DNA from 2 places in the Siminovitchia jepli genome. Region 2 is predicted to be linked to the other one. Evidence: riboswitches for the same ligand, from Rfam matches in the RefSeq annotation. Region 2 holds a riboswitch; the other holds the start of a gene.
What was found. A riboswitch is a leader RNA that binds a small molecule or an ion and turns the genes downstream of it on or off. The one in region 2 is predicted to bind S-adenosylmethionine.
Positions count from the first base shown of each region.

Region 1 (4,561 bases), on a different contig from region 2:
ACAATCATAGGCTGGTTGTTTCTTGTTTATTTAGTTGGTACATTCAGTTCAGCCTGGTTTGGCATGCTCGGTGACAAAGCGAGCCGCCCCATGTTTATCATCATTGGTGCGCTGCTGATGGTATTGGGTGTATTATTGACGCTTCCCGTTCATCTATTTTATCAAGTGCTGGGAATTGTCGTTTTGACATTCGGTTTTTTCGGCGCCCATTCGGTAGCAAGCGGTTTGGTAAGCAAGCTTGCAACACATGATATCGCTCAGGCATCCTCACTTTATTTATTTGCCTATTATATGGGGTCGAGTATCGGGGGCTCTGCAGGCGGCCTATTTTGGTCACACTTTGGCTGGGCAGGAGTAGCAGGCTTTACGGCAGTGCTGGTGGTTGTTTCCGCCTTTTTGGCTCTACAAGTAAAAAAGCTGTGTTGAATGAACATACAGGCGGCCGGAAACTGGCGGAATTGCCGCACCGTTGTATCCTTTTTTGGTCCAAAAGGAACAACATGGGGCAGCCTGTATGGACTGTATGCCCTGTTGCTTCATTTACTGTTTTTATGGTATTTTTATAGAAAATTTCAATGGAAGCATTAACGAATACAGAACTACCTGATGTCCATTGGGAGAGGTGTAATGACATGTGCTCTGAAAATATATGGAACGCAGATTTGTATGATGATAAACTTAACTACGTATCTCATTTCGGGAAGGGAATCGTAGAGCTGCTTCGTCCGCAAAAGGGAGAGAGAATCCTTGATTTGGGCTGTGGAACTGGGGATCTTTCCTATGAAATCTCCAAGTCCGGTGCCATGGTGACAGGAATGGATGCATCAACCCAAATGGTTGTAAAGGCGCGTGAAAAATATCCTTCAATCCCGTTCATAGTTGGCGATGGTGAAACCTTTAGAACAAATGAAAAGTATGATGCTGTTTTTTCAAATGCAGCCCTTCATTGGATGAAAGACGCTGAGAAAGTGGTCGAATCCATTGGGCTCGCACTACATCCTGGCGGCCGCTTTGTAGCGGAATTTGGCGGGGAGGGAAATGTCCAAACCGTCATTCGGGGAATAGAAGAGGTGCTTTATCAAGAATATGGCGTGAATGCAACGAAGAGAAACCCTTGGTATTTCCCCAGTATAGGGGAATATAGTGCTCTACTGGAGCGGTACGGATTTAACGTGCAATATGCTCATCATTTTCATAGACCGACCGTGTTGCCGGATGGAGAAAAAGGATTATTACATTGGCTGGATGGTTTTGCAAATGACTTTTTCCCCGAATTTTCTAAAGAAGAAAAAATAGTAATTTATGAAAAAATAAAAGATAAGATTCAGCCGGATTTATATAAAGACGGCATATGGGAAGCGGATTATAAGCGCATTCGAATGATCGCAATGAAAAAGGGCTAATGCATTCTTCAAGAGCCGTACCAGCTGCCTAATCCAATTAAGATAATGGGAAAACTAAAAAAAACATTTGACAACGAAAAATTCCCGTGCTAGACTGCTATTAACCATTCAGCAAACCAATTCAATAAGTTCTTATCAAGAGCGGTGGAAGGATCTGGCCTGATGACACCCGGCAACCTTAAGTTTGCTACTTAAAAGGTGCTAAATCCAGCTGAGCGTTTTGCTCGGAAAGATAAGAGGAAATTAAAGATACACCCTCTCATCTTTCGTGAGAGGTTTTTTATTTTAAAAAAATTGAATAGCAGATTCTTATCAAGAGAGGCGGAGGGACTGGCCCGATGATGCCCGGCAACCATTAAGCAGAAATTTCCGGCTTAATAAGGTGCTAATTCCTGCAGGAGGCAACTCCTGAAAGATAAGAAGAGAAAATCGATGATAAGCGGCTCTCTTCTTACGAAGAGGGCTTTTTTATTTAACGAATGAGGGGGAAACGAAAATGACAACAGCAAAAAACGCAACGTATGATCTTGAAACATTGGCATTACACGGAGGGCAGGCACCGGATCCGACTACAGGATCGAGGGCGGTTCCCATTTATCAAACGACTTCCTTTGTTTTTCATGATACCGAGCATGCTGAACGGTTATTCGCTTTGGATGAGCCGGGAAATATCTATTCCCGCATCGGAAATCCGACAGTGGATGTTTTTGAAAAGAGAATGGCATTGCTGGAAGACGGGGTGGCAGCGGTGGCAACATCATCCGGAATGTCCGCCATTACGTTATCCATTCTGAGCCTGGCAAGCGCCGGCGATGAGATTGTAGCTGGGGCAAATCTTTATGGAGGTACATATAACTTATTCGCTGTAACACTTCCGCGCTACGGGATCCATGTCAAGTTTGTCGATCCAACCGACCCGGAAAACTTTAAAGCGGCTATCACTGATAAAACAAAAGCCGTTTACGGGGAAATTATTGGAAATCCCGGCTTGCAGGTGCTGGATGTAGAAGCGGTGGCTGAAATTGCCCATGAAGCCGGAGTGCCTTTCATTGTCGATAATACTTTTGCAACTCCGCATGTCTGTAAACCGCTTCAGCTTGGGGCTGACATCGTTGTCCATTCGGCAACCAAATGGATAGGTGGCCATGGTACATCAATTGGCGGCGTCATTGTTGACGGAGGCCGCTTCAACTGGAACACGGAAAAGTTTCCTGAATTTACAGAGCCTGATTCAAGTTATAACGGGATTCGATATGCCGTTGATTTCGGAACATTGGCATTTATTACAAAAGTAAGGGTCCAATTGCTGCGCGATTTCGGTGCAGCATTAAGCCCGCAAAATGCTTTTCAGCTGATACAGGGATTGGAAACCTTGCATATACGGGTTGAACGCCATAACGAAAATGCCGCCAAGCTGGCGGAATACCTGGAAAGTCATCCGGCGGTGGAGTGGGTATCCTACCCGGGGCTTGAAAGCCATCCTTCGCACGGACTGGCGAAAAAAATATTCAATAACGGTTTTGGCTCCATCATTGTATTTGGCATCAAAGGTGGAAAACAAGCTGGAAAAGATTTGATCAACAACGTCTCGCTGTGGTCGCATGTAGCAAATGTCGGAGATGCGAAATCACTTATCATCCATCCGGCTTCCACAACACACCAGCAGCTGACCAAAGAGCAGCTGGAAGAAACAGGCGTGACCGAATCGCTTGTCCGCTTGTCGGTTGGGATTGAATCGCTTCGCGATATTCAGAACGATCTTGATCAAGCGCTGAGTAAAGCAACAGGTATAGGTAGCGGAGGAAACCAACCCATTGTGATCAATGATGAGGGGGTTATCCGCTGGGCATTAAACTCCGCAACTGAAAAAGTATTGAAAAATGGACAGGAAGTCAACCGTCAAAAAACATTGGCCATTGTCGGTTTAAGCGGAAAAGAAGCAAGGCCCAGCTACCGCTTGGCCCGCAAAATGCAGCGGTTAGGTTACAAAATTGTGCCTGTCAATCCAAGGGAAACTGAAATATTGGGTGAAAAAGCCTACCCGGATTTAAAAAGCATTCCATTCCCAATCGACGTTGTTCAAGTATTCAGAAGTCCGGAAGCGGCAATTGGCGTCGCAAAAGAGGCAGTTGAAGTGAAGCCGAGGATTTTCTGGCTCCAGGAAGGCGTCATATCTCCAGAGGCTGCGGCAATAGCAAGGGATGCCGGAATTCCGGTCGTCCACAACAGGTGTACGTACAAAGAAGCACAAAGATTAAGAGGAACGATCTCCACCTATGCGTGTGAGATTTAAAAGGAGAATAACGACATGAGAAAAATAACATCCATTTTAGCAATCAGCATTTTGGGGTTTGGTTTATTCATCACTTCCGGTTGCTCATCCAGTGCCAAATCGGAAGGAAAACCGGAAAAAATCAGACTGGACTATGCTTACTACTCGCCGACAAGCCTGGTTTTGAAAAAATTCGGTTTCTTGGAAGATGAGTTTAAAGATGACGGCATTGAGATTGAGTGGACATTAAGCCAGGGAAGCAATAAAGCCCTGGAATTCCTGAACAGCAACAGTGTTGATTTCGGATCGGCTGCGGGAGCGGCTACATTGATGTCCAAGGCAAATGGAGCGCCGATTAAAAATGTCTATATCGCCAATAAGCCGGAATGGACAGCACTTGTCACAAGTGCGGATTCCACCATTAAATCGGTAAAAGATTTAAAAGGAAAAAAAGTGGCAGCGACACTCGGGACAGATCCTTATATTTTCCTGCTTCGGGCTTTAGATAAAGAAGGTGTGTCGGTTGATGATGTGGAGATTGTCAATCTGCAGCATGGGGACGGAGCCTCTTCACTGACCAATGGATCAGTCGATGCGTGGGCCGGGCTTGACCCTCATATGGCCCGCCTTGAAATTGAAACTGGCGCAAAACTGTTTTACCGCAATCCTGATTTTAATACGTACGGATTTTTAAACGTGAGGGAAGATTTTGCTGAAAAATACCCTGAATATGTACAGCGTGTGATCAAAGCCTACGAGAAGGCAAGGCAATGGGTGCTTGATCATCCGGAAGAAGCCGTAAACCTGTTGGCGGAAGAAGCAAGCATTCCGGAGGATGTTGCACGTATCCAGCTTGAACGCAACGATTTTTCAGAACCTGTGCCAG
Region 1 is NZ_JBFEGN010000066.1:6,872-11,432, forward strand. Features, by position in the region: gene AB1L08_RS16965 (MFS transporter) at 1-426, shown strand, start outside; gene AB1L08_RS16970 (class I SAM-dependent methyltransferase) at 633-1,403, shown strand; SAM riboswitch class I at 1,533-1,642, shown strand; SAM riboswitch class I at 1,710-1,825, shown strand; gene AB1L08_RS16975 (PLP-dependent aspartate aminotransferase family protein) at 1,900-3,696, shown strand; gene AB1L08_RS16980 (aliphatic sulfonate ABC transporter substrate-binding protein) at 3,712-4,561, shown strand, end outside.
Region 1: linked by a shared signal. The riboswitch ahead of AB1L08_RS16975 (PLP-dependent aspartate aminotransferase family protein) and the one ahead of AB1L08_RS12305 (homocysteine synthase) in region 2 are both predicted to bind S-adenosylmethionine.

Region 2 (4,561 bases):
ATTGAAGAGCATAGACTTCCTCCTCAGCGTTTCCGGACTGTCGGTTATGGGGAATATCATCCCATCGCCTCTAACAAAACGGAAAAAGGAAGAAGCCAAAATCGCCGCGTTGTACTCATTATCACCAATGAAGAAAACGAATGAAAGCGCAAGCGCCTTGCCCGGCACGGCAAACAAAACACGCAGAAGGCCCCCGCCTCCTGCGTGTTTTGACTTATGACATCGAGCAGGCTAGGCGCTGGCCGCCTTGGATCGCCACGTCCTGTGGCGCCGCAGCGGCATGTATGCTTTTAAATACGAGCGGCCAGAAACGAGCGAACGACAGATTTGCCGCTTATCATTTTTAATTTTTAAAAAAGCGGAAGACCGGTCCATACGCCTCTTTAATGGCCACCACTTGCATATTTTCCCTTGTTGTGATGCTTGCAATCGAACGCATCTCGGATTTAAAGCAGTGTGATAGTCATGTTTACGGGAGCGAAAAAATGTTATGATATAAAAAATCAGATGAAGAGGAGGCTCCCCATGATTGTCAGGGAACGAATGAACGAATTTGTCATGATCGAACAAGATCATCATGCGGGCATATCAGGCGAAATCTTTTCTTGCTGGAAGGATGGCTTTTTTAAAGGGGAAAAGTGGAGAGAATCGGTCTTGCATGCCGTTACCAAGCACGATTGCGGCTGGAGGATGGTCGACCGGCAGCCTTTTTGGAATGATCAAAAGCAGGCTCCGTACACGTTTATGGACTTTCCCTCTCCTGCCAAGACACTCATATACAATAGCGGGATAGATGAAGTGGAACGCCGCGATCGGTATGCAGCGCTTTTGTGCAGTGAACATTATGTACGTTTTAAACAAGAAGAGGAATCCCCCGAAGCGAAGCAATTTGTCCAATTTGAAAAAGCCAGGCAGCAGCGACTGATTAAGTCCATTTCCGATTTTGGACGGTCTTTGTTTGCTTTCCACTACGGACTTCTCCAACTTTGTGATAACTTGTCGTTGTATTTATGCCTTAACGAACCCGGGGCCAAAAAAGAAGAAGAATCTCCATTTTTCCAAAACGGGATTCCCCTGTCGGGTGCACTTGATGTTTTTTCCAAAAAGAAGATGCATGCGCGCTGGATTGACCGCCATACAATCGGATTGGATGAATTTCCTTTAAAACAGCCAGTCACCGTCAACCTGAAACAAAAGACCGTTTCCAAAGAATTGATATCCAAACAGGGGCTGATTCCAAGCTATCTGGAAACACCCGAAGAGACGGTTGAAATTCATCTTGTTCCGTACATATGATGCCCTGCTGTTTTACCGCGTTCTTTCTTAGGAAGTTAAAGGTCGTATGCAGACTGGTCTAAATTTGTAAAGGCTGTAACACACGTTACAGCCTTTACAATTTAATTATTTAATTGGACTGCTTCACAGCTTCAACCGCTTTATCGATTGCTTGCCCCAAGTCAGCCGTAATATCCTCCACAGCTTCCAAACCAACGGCAAGGCGAATCAATTCTTCGGTTACGCCTGTATCCTTTAATTCTTCAGTGCTCAATTGCTGGTGGGTCGTTGACGCAGGGTGGATGATGAGAGATTTTGCATCCCCGACGTTTGCCACATGCGACCATAGCTTCACGTTGTCAATCGTATTTCTGCCCGCTTCTCTTCCGCCTTTAATGCCAAAGTTTACAATGGCACCGGGACCTTTTGGCAAATATTTTTGGGCGAGCCTGTAAGAAGGATGGCTTTCAAGCCCCGGGTAGGATACCCATTCCACTGCATCGTGGTTTTGTAAAAATTCTGCAACTGCTTTGGCGTTGTCCACATGTCTTTGGATCCGGACATGCAACGTTTCAAGTCCTTGCAAGAAGAGGAACGCATTGTCCGGACTCAAGCATGGTCCAAGATCACGAAGCAACTGGACGCGAAGCTTAACGGCAAATGCAGCTTCCGGCAAGTCGATTCCGTAGCGGATGCCGTGATAGCTTCTGTCCGGCTCTGTGAAATCCGGGAATTTGTCATTGTTCCAATCGAACTTGCCGGCATCAACGACTACTCCACCAATCGCTGTTCCGTGTCCGCCGATCCATTTTGTGGCAGAATGAACAACGATATCCGCTCCCCACTCGATCGGCTTTAATAAGTATGGGGTGGCAAACGTGCTGTCCACGATCAATGGAATTTGATTGGCGTGGGCCACGTCGGCAACTGCTTCAATATCGAGTACGTGAAGGCTCGGATTTCCAATTACCTCCGCAAAAATGGCTTTTGTTTTCGGCGTGATGGCTTTGCGGAAGTTTTCCGGATCTTTCGGGTCAACAAATTTGACGTTGATGCCATATTTCGGAAGCGTGATGGAAAACAAGTTGTACGTTCCGCCGTATAAATCCGTTGCTGCCAATATTTCGTCTCCCGCCCTGGCAATATTCAAAATGGAAAAAGCAATGGCGGCCATTCCGGAAGAAAGAGCAACGGCAGCCGTACCGCCTTCCAATTCTGCCACTCTTTTTTCAAAAACATCCACAGTCGGGTTCATGATTCTTGTATAAATATTGCCCGGCTCTTCCAAGGCAAATAACTTTTGGGCGTGCTCCGTATCTTTAAATACGTAGGAAGTTGTTCTGTAAACGGGAACCGCGCGAGATCCTGTTTCGTCCGGCTCTTGCCCCCCATGAAGCAATACTGTTTCGGGCTGGTACTTTTTTTCTTGTGTCATTTTGACATCCTCCTTAAAATAATTTAATGCGATCAGAATAATAAGATTTGAGCGGCCATGCGCCTCAAACCTTGCGAGAAAGGGGCGTTTCATCAATCAAAAAGCCCCCTTCCGAATAAGAAGAGGGCTGATTTATCTTTTCCTCCCCTTATCTTCCAAGCCATGCTCATGGCTTGTAGGAATTAGCACCTTTTCAGACGAATCTGAAGGTTGCCGGGCATCGCAGGGCCTAGTCCCTCCGCCGCTCTTGATAAGAGTAATGCTTAGATCATTCAATTGTTTTAACTCTTGCAAGTAAGTATATACTACGAATCTATCGCCTGTCAAACATTTTTTAAAAATAAAAAAATCAATCCATTTCGGAAACCAGGCGCTCCATTATTTCCTCATCCATCGGGCCGATAATTTTCTTTCGGATGACTCCGTTTGTATCGATCATATAGGTCGTTGGAATGGTAATCGGCCGATATGTGTTTCCGGCGTCTCCATTTTCATCCAAAAGGATCGGGAAATTTAATTTGTATTCGTTCCTGAATGTTTCCACTTTGGAGCGTTTATCGGATACACGCTCGGCATATGTCAAGTTGACAGCGATGATTTCTGCGTTTTGGCTGCCTGCCTTCGTTTCATAAAACCGCTGCATGTGAGGCATTTCCGCTTTGCAAGGAGGGCACCAGGTGGCCCAAAAATTCAAAATCACTTTCTTTCCTTTATAATCGGAAAGTCTGATTTTTTTTCCATCCAATGACGGAAGCTCAAAATCCGGAGGTACTTGCCCTTCTTTCAGGCCTTCTTCCGCATAAATCTCCTCTGCTGCTTGAGAGTTGAACTGATCCTGGGCCTCCTTGATCTCGCTGTTATCGCGTGTATCCCGGATGATATTCACGACGACAATCCCAAGCAGCAAGGCAATCAAGGCCATTCCAAAAATTTTCTTGCTCATCGGCTCTTTCTCCTTTCTGTAGCAGGGCTGCGGCAAAAAGGGGCAAGTTGCCGCGTACGTCGCCATGGGGGCGGACAATATTGCGGGTTTGGAAGCATGGAAACAGTGCAAGGCGGCAGCCAAATTGCTTGGCTCCTTGTCCAAAATCAAAACAAGGAGGCCCCCACACCGTTTATGACCCCAATTATGATACGCTGCCCATTTAAAAGATAGAACGCCAAAAAATAAGATCGTCAGCGGATATTTCATTCAGGAATATTAAAGAACAGGTGACAATAAGCGGGAAACCGACTCTTTAAACCGCACAAACAGCGGCCGCGCCAAATATTCTTTGTAAGTGAGCTCCCGTGACAGTCCGGCGTCTTTTTGAAAAATATGAACGAGCTTTGCGACAAGCACTTCATCATATAAAAATGCGTTGACTTCAAAATTGAGACGGAAACTGCGGACATCGATATTCGCCGTTCCGACAGTGGCAATTTTGCCGTCGGCAATTAACGTTTTTGCATGAATAAAGCCGTTTTCATAAATATATACTTTTGCACCCGTTTTTAACAGTTCCCCTACATTGGAATACGTCGCCCAATACACAAATGGGTGATCGGGCTTGCTGGGGATCATCAGCCTCACATCGACACCGGATAAAACAGCAATCTTTAAAGCGTCCAAAACACTTGCATCCGGTATAAAATAAGGAGTCTGTATATAAATGTAATCTTTGGCGGAATTTATCAATTTGATATATCCATACTTGATCTGCTCCCACTCGGAATCCGGGCCGCTTGAAACGATTTGTACATCCGTATTCCCAACAGACTTTATTTCGGGGAACAGCCTGTCTTCATAGCTGATTTTGTTGGAAGACGCCTGATTCCAGTCGAGAATGAACCGTGTTTGCATGGCAAAAA
Region 2 is NZ_JBFEGN010000034.1:8,770-13,330, reverse strand. Features, by position in the region: gene AB1L08_RS12315 (OmpA family protein) at 1-144, shown strand, start outside; gene AB1L08_RS12310 (DUF3891 family protein) at 526-1,296, shown strand; gene AB1L08_RS12305 (homocysteine synthase) at 1,406-2,710, opposite strand; SAM riboswitch class I at 2,856-2,967, opposite strand; gene AB1L08_RS12300 (peroxiredoxin family protein) at 3,060-3,653, opposite strand; gene cls (cardiolipin synthase) at 3,912-4,561, opposite strand, start outside.